4 regions of the Pantoea sp. X-Soil-ISGK-285 genome follow, and region 4 is predicted to be linked to each of the others. Evidence: predicted binding sites of a transcription regulator. Region 4 holds the regulator's gene; each other region holds the start of a gene.
The links. Region 4 encodes CRP, which controls carbon source genes, mostly activating them, when cyclic AMP is high. Its sites were predicted from a motif close to ATGTGANNNNNNTCACAT; they were not measured.
Positions count from the first base shown of each region.

Region 1: the regulator CRP is predicted to act here: its motif matches at 2,169-2,186, upstream of adhE (bifunctional acetaldehyde-CoA/alcohol dehydrogenase).
Region 2: the regulator CRP is predicted to act here: its motif matches at 1,614-1,631, upstream of udp (uridine phosphorylase).
Region 3: the regulator CRP is predicted to act here: its motif matches at 928-945, upstream of pth (aminoacyl-tRNA hydrolase).

Region 1 covers NZ_AP035938.1:2,273,866-2,277,026, reverse strand. The annotation lists gene adhE (bifunctional acetaldehyde-CoA/alcohol dehydrogenase) at 1-1,961, opposite strand, end outside; gene AC6I8B_RS10880 (YchE family NAAT transporter) at 2,422-3,069, shown strand.
Region 2 covers NZ_AP035938.1:211,453-214,613, reverse strand. The annotation lists gene AC6I8B_RS00945 (tetratricopeptide repeat protein) at 1-700, opposite strand, end outside; gene udp (uridine phosphorylase) at 793-1,554, opposite strand; gene AC6I8B_RS00935 (dienelactone hydrolase family protein) at 1,858-2,691, shown strand; gene metE (5-methyltetrahydropteroyltriglutamate--homocysteine S-methyltransferase) at 2,747-3,161, opposite strand, start outside.
Region 3 covers NZ_AP035938.1:1,766,939-1,770,099, reverse strand. The annotation lists gene AC6I8B_RS08460 (GGDEF domain-containing protein) at 1-576, shown strand, start outside; gene ychH (stress-induced protein YchH) at 573-848, opposite strand; gene pth (aminoacyl-tRNA hydrolase) at 1,104-1,691, shown strand; gene ychF (redox-regulated ATPase YchF) at 1,800-2,891, shown strand; gene AC6I8B_RS08440 (LysR family transcriptional regulator) at 3,152-3,161, opposite strand, start outside.
Region 4 covers NZ_AP035938.1:3,714,154-3,717,314, forward strand. The annotation lists gene AC6I8B_RS17590 (phosphoribulokinase) at 1-30, shown strand, start outside; gene AC6I8B_RS17595 (OsmC family protein) at 416-820, opposite strand; gene crp (cAMP-activated global transcriptional regulator CRP) at 1,124-1,756, shown strand; gene AC6I8B_RS17605 (YccS/YhfK family putative transporter) at 1,814-3,161, shown strand, end outside.

The DNA.
Region 1 (3,161 bases), 1.4 Mb from region 4:
GCATCCAGACCGCCGAAGGCGCAGAGTGAACGCGGCATATCCATCACCAGGTTGGCATCGACAATCGCCATATCAGGCGTCAGTGCGTAGTCAGCGAGCGGATATTTCTGACCCGTCGCATCATCGGTCACTACAGCAAACGGCGTGACTTCAGAACCGGTACCGGATGTGGTGGTGATGGCAATCATGCGCGCTTTGACACCCATTTTCGGGAACTTGTAGATACGTTTACGGATATCCATGAAACGTAACGCCAGCTCCTCGAAGTGAGTTTCCGGATGTTCGTACATCACCCACATGATTTTCGCGGCATCCATCGGTGAGCCACCGCCCAGCGCGATGATGACATCCGGTTTGAAGCTGTTCATCTGCTCAGCACCTTTACGCACGATGCTCAGCGTCGGGTCAGCTTCAACTTCGAAGAACACTTCCGTTTCAATGCCGTGTGATTTCAGTACGCGGGTCACCTGGTCGGCATAGCCGTTATTGAACAGGAAGCGGTCAGTGACGATAAAGGCACGTTTCGCGCCATCCGTTGCCACTTCTTCCAGCGCAATTGGCAGTGAACCCCGACGGAAGTAGATGGATTTTGGAAGTTTATGCCACAACATATTCTCAGCTCGCTTGGCGACAGTTTTGGTATTGATCAGATGTTTTGGACCGACGTTCTCTGAAATAGAGTTTCCGCCCCACGAACCACAACCCAGCGTCAGAGACGGCGCCAGTTTAAAGTTGTAGAGGTCGCCGATACCACCCTGCGAGGCGGGGGTGTTGATCAGAATACGCGCGGTTTTCATTTTGTCGCCGAAGTAGTGAACGCGTTCGGTCTGATTGTCCTGATCGGTATAGAGACAGGAGGTGTGGCCGATACCGCCCATGGCGACCAGTTTTTCTGCTTTCGCGACCGCATCCTGGAAATCTTTCGCCCGATACATCGCAAGGGTTGGTGAGAGTTTTTCATGAGCGAACGGCTCAGACTCATCCACCAGCTTCACTTCGCCAATCAGAATCTTAGTGCTCGGTGGCACGCTGATACCGGCCATCTCCGCAATTTTGAACGCTGGCTGGCCTACGATAGCCGCATTCAGGCCGCCGTTTTTCAGAATGATATTCTGCACCGCACTCAGTTCGGCACCCTGCAGCATATAACCGCCGTGGCTGGCGAAACGTTCACGCACCGCGTCATAGACTGAATCGACCACAATCACCGATTGTTCAGAGGCGCAGATAACCCCGTTATCAAAGGTTTTCGACATCAGAATCGACGCAACCGCACGTTTCAGATCGGCGGTTTCATCAATCACGACCGGCGTATTACCCGCACCGACACCAATCGCAGGTTTACCGGAGCTGTAGGCCGCTTTCACCATGCCCGGACCGCCAGTGGCGAGAATCAGGTTGATGTCAGGGTGGTGCATCAGTTGATTTGACAGCTCAACGGAAGGTGCGTCGATCCAGCCGATAATATCTTTTGGCGCACCGGCAGCCACCGCCGCCTGCAGCACGATATCTGCCGCTCTGTTGGTCGCATCTTTGGCGCGTGGGTGAGGAGAGAAGATGATGCCGTTACGGGTTTTAAGGCTGATTAATGCTTTGAAGATGGCGGTTGAAGTGGGGTTGGTCGTCGGGACGATACCGCAAATCAGGCCAATAGGTTCGGCGATGGTAATGGTGCCGAAAGTATCATCCGTGGCTAACACACCACAGGTTTTTTCATCTTTATAAGCGTTGTAGATATATTCTGAAGCAAAATGGTTTTTGATCACTTTGTCTTCGACGATGCCCATACCGGATTCGGCAACGGCCATCTTGGCAAGCGGGATTCGGGCGTCTGCGGCGGCGAGGGCGGCGGCACGGAAGATAGCGTCGACCTGTTGTTGAGAAAAGTTGGCATATTCACGCTGGGCTTTTTTTACACGTTCAACCAGTGCATTAAGTTCGGCGACATTGGTTACGGCCATGGTGTTCTCCTGAAGGAAGTTAAACTTTTTTAGTAAACAATCCTGCGCCCTGAGTATAGTCACGTTGCCATAAGGCGCTGGACTGGATTAGAACGCCCGGATTTTCAACTGTTTACTGAACTAGTCTTCTGTTGCAGTCAGTGAGATTTTCTTCGCTGCCGCTAATACTTCCGTTGCGAAAAGATTACCTGGTTTGGGGTAGGGCAATTTTGATGCAGATCAATTTAACCGCAAGCTGACACCTTTCAGCTCCCCTTTACGCCCTTTGTTTATCAAATTGGTTACCTCTTCACGTCACCAGCCTGGTAGCGGCTAAATCCAGTCACTTTTTAATCTCTGGGGTAAAGCGCTGGATGCTCCGTCATTCAACAGTATAAATAGCTGAGTCAGCATCTGGCGTCCGTGCCTGTTTTCACATACATTAGGCGCGTTTTCCCCCCCTGTGGTACGGAGTAAAGTCGTGAACCCTGCGCTGTTAGATTTATCAGGCTATATAAAATTTTTTGTCGGGCTCTTTGCGCTGGTCAATCCGGTGGGAATTATTCCGGTCTTCATCAGCATGACCCGTTATCAGGGGGTGGCTGAGCGTAACAAAACCAACCTCACTGCCAATCTGGCGGTTGCTATTATTCTCTGGACGTCACTGTTCCTTGGGGATGCGATTCTGCATGTGTTTGGCATCTCGATTGACTCCTTCCGCATCGCGGGTGGGATCCTGGTCGTCACCATTGCGATGTCGATGATCAGCGGCAAGCTGGGCGAAGATAAGCAGAATAAGCAGGAGAAGTCAGAAACGGCGATTCGTGAAAGTGTGGGGGTTGTGCCGCTGGCGTTGCCGCTGATGGCGGGGCCGGGTGCTATCAGCTCGACCATTGTCTGGAGCACCCGCTACCACAGCTGGATAAATCTGCTGGGGTTCACCCTGGCGATTGCCATTTTTGCATTCTGCTGCTGGTTACTCTTTCGGGCCGCGCCGTTAATGGTGCGTATTCTTGGCCAGACCGGTATCAACGTCATTACGCGTATTATGGGTCTGTTACTGATGGCACTGGGCATCGAATTTGTTGTCACCGGCATGAAGTCCATTTTTCCCGGCTTACTCAATTAAACGCTCACTTATTTCAGAGAGTGAAGTGAAATAATGATCCGTAATGGTGCAGGAGGGGCATTTTATGCACCATTACGATGCAATTATTCGTT
Region 2 (3,161 bases), 570 kb from region 4:
CGCCCGGATCGTCCATTACCAGGAAACGCCACAGGGTCGGAAACAGCGTTTTCTCGTGAGACATATCGATCAGCTGGACGTGCGGCTGGTCAAGGCGCTGCCAGACATGCTGCGGCACGCTGTCATCGAGGTAGATGCGGCAGACCCAGCCGGGATAGAGTTCAGGCGCCACTTCAACGTTTTTGATTAAGGTTTCACAGTAGCGCGGCTGATCGCCATAGAGGCAGAAAGCGATGACATTCTGGTGCGGATGAGTGAGATCGACAGGCTCCGGTTGCGGAGCGGGAAACGTGGCGCGCTGCCCCTGACTGAAACGCGCATCAGAGCGCATCAGCGAGGCCAGCCCATGACGCGCTACCTCGTCCTTTTTATCCAGCCAGCCACACACTTCGGTTAAGCCATCCAGCCAGGTTTCAGAGGCGGTAGCCTGCACAGCGGGCGGCGACTGATAAATCTTCTGGTAGATTTTGTACGATTTATTGTACTGACCCAGACGCAGCAGGCAGAGCGCGTAGTCGCTCAGCACCTGCATCTGATTGGGCATCGTGCGCAATACCTCTTCACAGCATTGAGCGGCCAGCGCATAGTCGCCCTGTTGCATGGCGGCACGGAAACGTTCGGCACTGCGTTCCAGCATGGCTTTGAGTGCGGCCGGATTAGCACCAGGGGCAGGACGTCGGACGGGAATCGTATTGCGCATAAAAACTCTCAGGTTTCACTGATGTTACGCGCCGTTAACTACCGGCAGCAGGTTTTGAGTCTGGACAAAAAACCTGCTGCCAGACGCGGTCGTTATAGTAAGCGACGCGCCGCTTCGACCACAATCTTCACTGCGTCACTTTCTGTCTGTTTCATGGTGACCGCATCCGGGATCTCTTTCTGAGTGCGGTTCACAATCACGCCCGCCACCATGCCGGCTCGCAGACCCTGGCTGGCGCACATGGTTAACAGTGTAGCGGATTCCATCTCATAGTTGAGAACGCCCATCTCCTGCCACTCTTTCATCGATCCCCTGAAGCGACTGACTACGCGGCCCGAGACGGTGTCGTAGCGCTCCTGACCCGGATAGAAGGTGTCAGAAGAGGCGGTGATGCCGATATGCGTTTTCGCGCCACAAGCTTCTGCGGCGGCAACCAGCGCGGTGGTGCAGGCGAAATCAGCCACTGCCGGGAACTCCATCGGCGCAAAATGCAGGCTGGCCCCGTCCAGGCGAACAGACGCAGTGGTCACCAGCACATCGCCGACATTGATATGCGGCTGGATAGCGCCCGTGGTACCGACACGCAGGAAGGTGCGCACGCCAAGCTGCGCCAGCTCTTCGACCGCAATCGAGGTAGACGGACCGCCAATGCCGGTTGAGCAGACCACGACCGGCTTACCATCAATTTTTGCCAGCCAGGAGGTAAATTCACGGTGTGAGGCGAGATGCGTGGCATCTTCCATCAGTCCGGCAATTTTCTTCACGCGCTCTGGATCGCCCGGCACAATCGCCAGGGTGGCGCCCTGCAGATCGGCTTTGGTCAGGCCAAGATGGAAAACGTCAGACTGTGTCATTTTCAGACTCCTGTTAAGGGAAGGTAGCGCGCCACTCTACGCCAGCACGCCCAAAAAATATGTGACAACATTCACTTAAGAAAATGAAAGTTACATTTCCCGAAAGATAAATTGTGACAGCAATCACACAATAGCATCTTCCGGGTGCGGATAGCTCTCGGTGGGGCTGTGTCAGGGTCTGCGCAATGTTAAAGAGAAGGATGATTTTATTCGCTGCTGATTCTGTGACCCGACACCTGGCGCATACGCTTTCCGGCCAGGCTATAGTTACGTGATTGCGCAAATGCTTGCACGGAGAGAATAATGAAACCCAGTGATAATATGGCACAAAAACCGGCGACGGGCGGCTTTGCCCCTGCCGTGCAGCCCACCGCCTCCACCACCATCATTACCGACAGTCCGGCGATTCACGCGGGAGAGACCTCAGTGCCCAGCCAGGGCGAAAACATGCCGGCATTCTTTGCAAAACCCCAGTCAGCGGAAGGCCCATGGCCTGTCGTGCTGGTCGTGCAGGAGATCTTTGGTGTGCATGAACACATCCGGGATATCTGCCGCCGTCTGGCGCTGGAAGGCTATCTGGCGATTGCGCCTGAGCTCTATTTCCGCGAGGGCGATCCCGCTGAGTATAACGATATCCCGACGCTGTTCAGCGAGCTGGTCAGCAAAGTGCCTGACAGCCAAGTGCTGGCCGATCTCGATCATGCCGCCAACTGGGCCGCACGCAACGGCGGCGATATTCGTCGCATGGGCATCACCGGTTTTTGCTGGGGTGGTCGCATCAGCTGGCTCTACGCCGCGCATAACCCGCAACTGCGCGCCGCCGTGGCGTGGTATGGACGACTGACCGGTGAGCGTACGCTGAAGCAGCAGAAACATCCTATTGATATTGCGGTCGACCTGAATGCGCCGGTATTAGGTTTGTATGGTGGCCAGGATGAGGGTATCCCGCTGGAGAGCGTCGAGCAGATGCGTCAGGCACTGCATGCCGCCAATGCAACCGCAGAGATCATCGTCTATCCCGAAGCGGGCCATGCCTTTAATGCTGACTATCGTGCAAGCTACCATGCTGAATCTGCCAATGATGGCTGGCAGCGGATGCTGGCCTGGTTCAGGCAGTATGGTGTTGCATCGCAGTAAATGAAAAAGGGGCGCGTCTGCGCCCCTGATTTTTTCGTCCACCAGACCCGATTCCCTACGCCGTTTCTCCACGCAATTTCTTCGCTGCCGTCACCATGTTCGCCAGCGCCTGACGCGTTTCCGTCCAGCCCCGTGTTTTCAAACCGCAGTCCGGGTTCACCCACAGACGCGCTTCCGGAATGCGTTTCGCCGCCTTTAGCAACAGTGCTTCTATCCACTCCACGCTGGGGACATTAGGCGAATGGATGTCGTAGACGCCGGGACCGATTTCATTCGGGTAGTCGAAGTTCTCAAACGCCTCCAGCAGGTCCATGTCAGATCGCGAGGTTTCGATGGTGATCACATCGGCATCCAGCGCCGCGATAGCGTCCATAATGTCGTTAAATTCGCAGTAACACATATGGGTGTGAATCTGGGTTTCATCCCGCGCCACCGCCGCATTCAGTCGGAAGGCCTCCACCGCCCAGTTC
Region 3 (3,161 bases), 1.9 Mb from region 4:
TCGATTCTGTTTGTCATCGGTCTGACATTTACTATCCTGGCCATGGTGAATGAACGGATGCAGTCAGTCTTAGAGCATGCCTCGATGCACGATCCTCTGACCAGCGTCTGGAATCGTCGGGCTTTATTTAATGAAGCAGAGAAGATTGTGGCGCGATGCCGCCGTCAGAACCGACCTTTTAGCGCGATACTGTTCGATCTGGATCATTTTAAGAGCATTAATGATCGGTATGGCCATCAACAGGGCGACCAGATATTGATTCACTTTTGCGACATTGTCAGAGGGCTGATACCGGCTGAGGGGCGTTTTGCACGACTGGGCGGAGAGGAGTTTGCGGCGATAATTCCGGCGGCGGCAACAGAGGCAGAGGCCTGGTGCGAGACGATTCGGCGGGAGGTCTGTGCGTCACAACCCAATTCAATTGCCTATTCGGTAAGCATTGGGTTTGCCACGGTCACACATCAGCAGCAGGGTTTTGACGATTTACTCGCACTGGCGGATAAAGCGCTCTATCACGCCAAGGCCAGCGGCCGGAACCGCATCGCGCAGCATCCGGTCACTGCTGGCATCAGTTAATGGTGAGAATTGTGTGACCGGCGACAACGTTTGTCATAGTGACGATGCCAGTAATAACGATCTTCAACCTTTTCACGACCACTCAGACCCGCCCCGACCAGCCACATCATTGCACCAACAAAGATGCCGAGGATTGCGCCCTGCGCCAGCGCATCTGGCAGATCAAGCGAGGGAAGCTGGTTCATAATTGAGAAACCCACGCCCAGCACCATTGTGACTAATCCCAGTACCATCAAGCTGTTACCCGCTACGCGGCAGTGTTGATGTTTCATGCTGCACCTCCATCCATATGAGTCAATAACCGCACACAATGTTAAGTGCCATAAGCTTAGGCAATGGGTGAAGATAACGTTGCGGACTGGATCACACATCAGCCATAAATAATTAACTGGCCCTGATTGCAGCCTGTTGATTTCGATAGAAAATGATTAATCACCGTCATGAACCATTTCGATGCTTGTACTTTGTCATCTCGCCCGTGGCGAAGTAAACTAACGCCCTTTCGCGATAACAGCAGGATAATCATTGTGAGCAGCATTAAACTGATTGTGGGCCTTGCCAATCCAGGCGCTGAATATGCCGCCACGCGCCACAATGCGGGTGCCTGGTATCTGGATTTACTGGCTGAGCGCCACAATCAGTCACTGAAAGAGGAAGGCAAATTCTATGGCTATACCGCGCGCCTGGCGATAGCCGGAGAGGATGTGCGCCTGCTGGTGCCGACCACCTTTATGAACCTGAGCGGGAAAGCCGTGGCGGCGATGGCGACCTTTTATCGCATCGCGCCAGAAGAGATCCTGGTGGCGCATGATGAACTCGATCTGCCACCCGGCGTGGCGAAGTTCAAGCAGGGCGGCGGGCATGGCGGCCATAACGGGCTGAAAGATATCATCAGCAAACTGGGCAACAACAACAATTTCCATCGGCTGCGCATCGGTATCGGGCATCCCGGCGATCGCAACAAGGTGACCGGATTTGTGCTGGGCAAGCCGCCCGCCAGTGAGCAGAAGCTGATTGATGATGCCATTGATGAGGCGGCGCGCTGCACCGAACTGTGGCTGAAAGAGGATCGTATCAAGGCGATGAACCGGCTGCACGCCTTCAAGCCTGCTTAAACGCCCGAATCGTCGTGATTCCGTGTATAATGCGCGAAATTTTTCAATTCGTCTCCGACAGTCCGCCTTCTGGCGCACTGTCCATCCAGTTATAAAGGGTATCAAACCATGGGATTCAAATGCGGTATCGTGGGCCTGCCGAACGTCGGTAAATCCACTCTGTTTAACGCGCTGACTAAAGCGGGCATCGAAGCGGCTAACTTCCCCTTCTGCACCATTGAGCCAAACACGGGCGTGGTGCCGATGCCTGACCTGCGTCTCGACCAGCTTTCTGAGATTGTTAAGCCGCAGCGCGTGGTGCCGACTACCATGGAATTCGTCGATATCGCCGGTCTGGTAAAAGGCGCGTCAAAAGGTGAAGGTCTGGGCAACCAGTTCCTGACCAACATCCGTGAAACCGAAGCGATCGGCCACGTGGTGCGCTGCTTTGAAAACGACAACATCATCCACGTGGCGGGCAAAGTTAACCCGGCTGAAGATATTGATGTGATCAACACCGAGCTGGCGCTGTCCGATCTTGAAACCTGTGAACGTGCGATTCAGCGCGTGCAGAAGAAAGCCAAAGGCGGCGACAAAGATGCTAAGGCTGAGCTGGCTGCGCTGGAGAAGTGTCTGCCGCATCTTTCTGAAGCGGGCATGCTGCGTTCACTGAATCTGGATGAGGACGACAAAGCGGCAATCCGCTATCTGAGCTTCCTGACTCTGAAACCTACCATGTACATAGCTAACGTCAATGAAGATGGTTTCGAGAACAACCCGTACCTGGATCAGGTGCGCGCTATCGCCGAAGCGGAAGGTTCAGTCGTGGTGCCAGTGTGCGCCGCCGTTGAGTCGGACATTGCTGAGCTGGAAGATGAAGACCGTGACGAGTTCATGGCAGAGCTGGGACTGGAAGAGCCAGGCCTGAACCGCGTTATCCGCGCCGGTTACTCCCTGCTGAACCTGCAGACCTACTTCACCGCTGGCGTAAAAGAAGTACGTGCCTGGACCATCCCGGTTGGCGCGACAGCTCCGCAGGCAGCCGGTAAAATCCACACTGACTTCGAGAAAGGCTTTATCCGCGCCCAGACCATCGCGTTTGAAGATTTCATCGCTTATAAAGGCGAGCAAGGTGCTAAAGAAGCCGGCAAGATGCGTTCAGAAGGTAAAGAGTACATCGTGAAAGATGGCGATGTGATGAACTTCCTGTTCAACGTCTGATTAAAAATTGTTGTCTCATGGGGTTTTACTGAATCTCATGACCATCACAGAAAACAATTAAATCCACGCATTTGCGTGGATTTTTCATTTCAACGCCGTCTCAATAGTCTCTGTCAGCACATTTCAACAATGCCGCAATCATTACCTTAAAAAGGTTTATTGCTCGAGCTCCGCTCTTTCTGGTGCAAAAGTCAGCGAACGAATCTGATGCTGCCTGAGCACCCCCTTTCCCCTGCTCTTCACCTGAAAGCGGCGCTTATTCAGCCACCC
Region 4 (3,161 bases):
CGGCTGATGGAAGGCAAACGAATAGAGTAAGAGGCCAAAAGGGCCTTTCCAGACTAATGCCAATGCCAATGCCAATGCCAATGCCAATGCCAATGCCAATGCCAATGCCAATGCAGGATGAATCTGACAGCAGCGAAAAAGCTTAACACGCAGGGAACCGGGTCAGAAGAGGAAAGCGTCCCGCGCCAGGGACGGCGCGGGCCGAGCGGCCAGGGATTGGCTTAAGCGACTTTCCGATCTGACCCGGTTCCCAGCGCAGGCACAGTCTGACAGCGGACCGACACAAACCGCTCTGACCCTGTTCAATACGCAGGCACAGTATCAAAGCGGATTCCCGGCCCAGGCACAGTCCTAAAGCAACCTGCATCAGATACTGGAAGTGAAGTTAGCAGGTCTGCAATAACCCCTGCGGCTACTACAGCTCAATCACTTCATAGCTATGCGTAATGTTGACGCCTTTACCCAGCATGATGGCCACAGAGCAATATTTTTCAGCAGAAAGATCCACAGCGCGTGAGACCGCTTTATCCTGGAGGGCTTTGCCACTCACGATAAAATGCAGGTTGATGTGCGTAAAGATTCGCGGCGCCTCTTCACGACGTTCTGAGGTCAGTTTTACTTCACAATCAGCCACATCGTTTCGGCCTTTTTGCAGAATTGATACCACGTCAATCGCGCTGCATCCGCCCGCCGCCATCAGCACCATCTCCATTGGGCTGGGCGCTTTATCACCCGAATTTCCATCCATCAGTATCTGATGGCCGGATGAGGATTCTCCGAGGAATGTCAGCCCTTCTACCCATTTCACTCTTGCCTGCATGATTTTTGCTCCGGAATACGCTGTTTTGTCGCCAGAGTACGCTTTCGCCTGGTAAACAGCAATCCAGAGAAATCCGCCCGTAGCTGAAGCGAGACAACAGAAGACAGTCGGCAAAAGCTGTGCTACAAACAGTGCTGAAAATATTTTTCGTCACCCGATGACGAAGCCGGGAAGGATGATGCGCACTGCGCCTGATGCGGCCCGAATAATTTCCTGAAATGGAAACGCTTGAAGCTTTCACCGCCTGACAGGGAAAACTGCCCCCTGTATTTTGGGCACGATTACAACAGAGGATAATAGCGAATGGTTCTCGGCAAACCGCAAACAGACCCTACACTCGAATGGTTCCTGTCCCATTGCCATATTCACAAGTATCCATCCAAAAGTACGCTGATTCACCAAGGTGAAAAAGCAGAAACGCTTTACTACATCGTGAAAGGTTCCGTTGCGGTTCTGATTAAAGATGAAGAAGGCAAAGAGATGATTCTTTCCTACCTGAATCAGGGCGATTTTATTGGTGAACTTGGCCTGTTCGAAGAAGGCCAGGAGCGCAGCGCCTGGGTACGTGCGAAAAGCGCGTGCGAAGTGGCGGAAATTTCTTACAAGAAATTCCGTCAGCTGATCCAGGTTAACCCTGACATCCTGATGCGACTCTCATCGCAGATGGCGCGTCGCCTGCAGGTGACGTCTGAAAAAGTGGGTAACCTCGCTTTCCTCGACGTAACCGGACGCATTGCACAGACCCTGCTCAACCTGGCGAAGCAGCCAGATGCCATGACGCATCCCGACGGCATGCAAATTAAAATCACTCGTCAGGAAATTGGCCAGATTGTTGGTTGTTCACGTGAAACCGTGGGCCGTATTTTGAAGATGCTGGAAGATCAGAACCTGATCTCCGCACACGGCAAAACCATCGTCGTTTACGGCACCCGCTAATTCCTGTCACCCACGGCGTGATGGCAACATCACGCCGTTATTGTTTGTGTTGGGCCGATGTGGCGTCGAATTATTTACCATCCTGAAGTTAACTACGCCTTGCGGCAAACGCTGGTGCTCTGTCTGCCGGTGGCGCTGGGCTGGCTGGCTGGCGACCTGCAAAAAGGTCTGCTGTTCTCATTAGTGCCCGCCTGCTGCAACATCGCCGGTCTGGATACCCCGCATAAACGCTTCTTCAAACGCCTGATTGTTGGCGGCAGCCTGTTTGCCCTCGGCAGCTTTCTGATGCAGTGGCTCACCCTGCATGCTATTCCGCTGCCGCTGATCCTGTTTGCTATGCCCTTATTGCTCGGCGTTACCGGGGAGATCAGCCCGCTGCATGGCCGTCTGCTGCCCGGCACCCTGATTGCCGCCATCTTTACCCTGAGCCTGATTGGCCGCATGCCAATCTATGTTCCCCCGCTGCTCTATATCGGCGGCACGCTATGGTACGGGCTCTTTAACTGGTTCTGGTTCTGGCTGTGGAAAGAGCAGCCGATGCGCGAAAGCCTGAGCCTGATCTACCGCGAGCTGGCTAACTACTGCGACGCAAAATATACCCTGCTGACGCAGCTGACCGATCCGGAAAAGGCGCTGCCGCCGCTGCTGGCTCGTCAGCAGAAAGTGGTCGATCTGATTAACACCTGTTATCAGCAGATGCATATGCTGTCGGCAAGCCGCGATCACAGCCATAAACGGCTGACGCGCGCCTTTCAGGTGGCGCTGGATCTGCAGGAACATATCTCGGTCAGCCTGCATCGGCCGGAAGAGGTGCAGAAGCTGGTCGAACAGAGCCACGCCGAAGCGGTGATCCGCTGGAATGCCAAAACCATCTCGGCCCGGTTGCGGGTGCTGGCGGATAACATTCTCTATCACCAGCTACCCGATCGCTTTGCGATGGATAAACAGCTCGGCGCGCTGGAGAAAATCGCCCATCAGCATCCCGACAATCCGGTGGGTAACTTCTGCCTTTACCACTTCAACCGCATCGCGCGGGTTCTGCGCACCCAGAAACCCCTTTATCAGCGCGATCTGATGGCTGACCGCCAGCGCCGTCTGCCGCTGTTACCGGCGCTGCGCAGTTATCTCTCGTTCCGCTCATCGGCCCTGCGCACTGCCGGCCGCTTTGCGGTGATGCTGATGCTGGGCAGCGCGCTGGCTCTGTTCTTCAACATCCCCAAACCCTACTGGATCCTGATGACCATCATGTTCGTCAGCCAGAACGGCTACAGCGCTACCCGTGTCCGCATTCAGCACCGGGCGCTGGGCACTTTTGCCGGTCTGGTGATCGCGGCTGCCACGCTGCGCATGGCGGTGCCAGAGTCGCTGGTACTGCTGATCATGCTGGCGATTACCTTTATCAGCT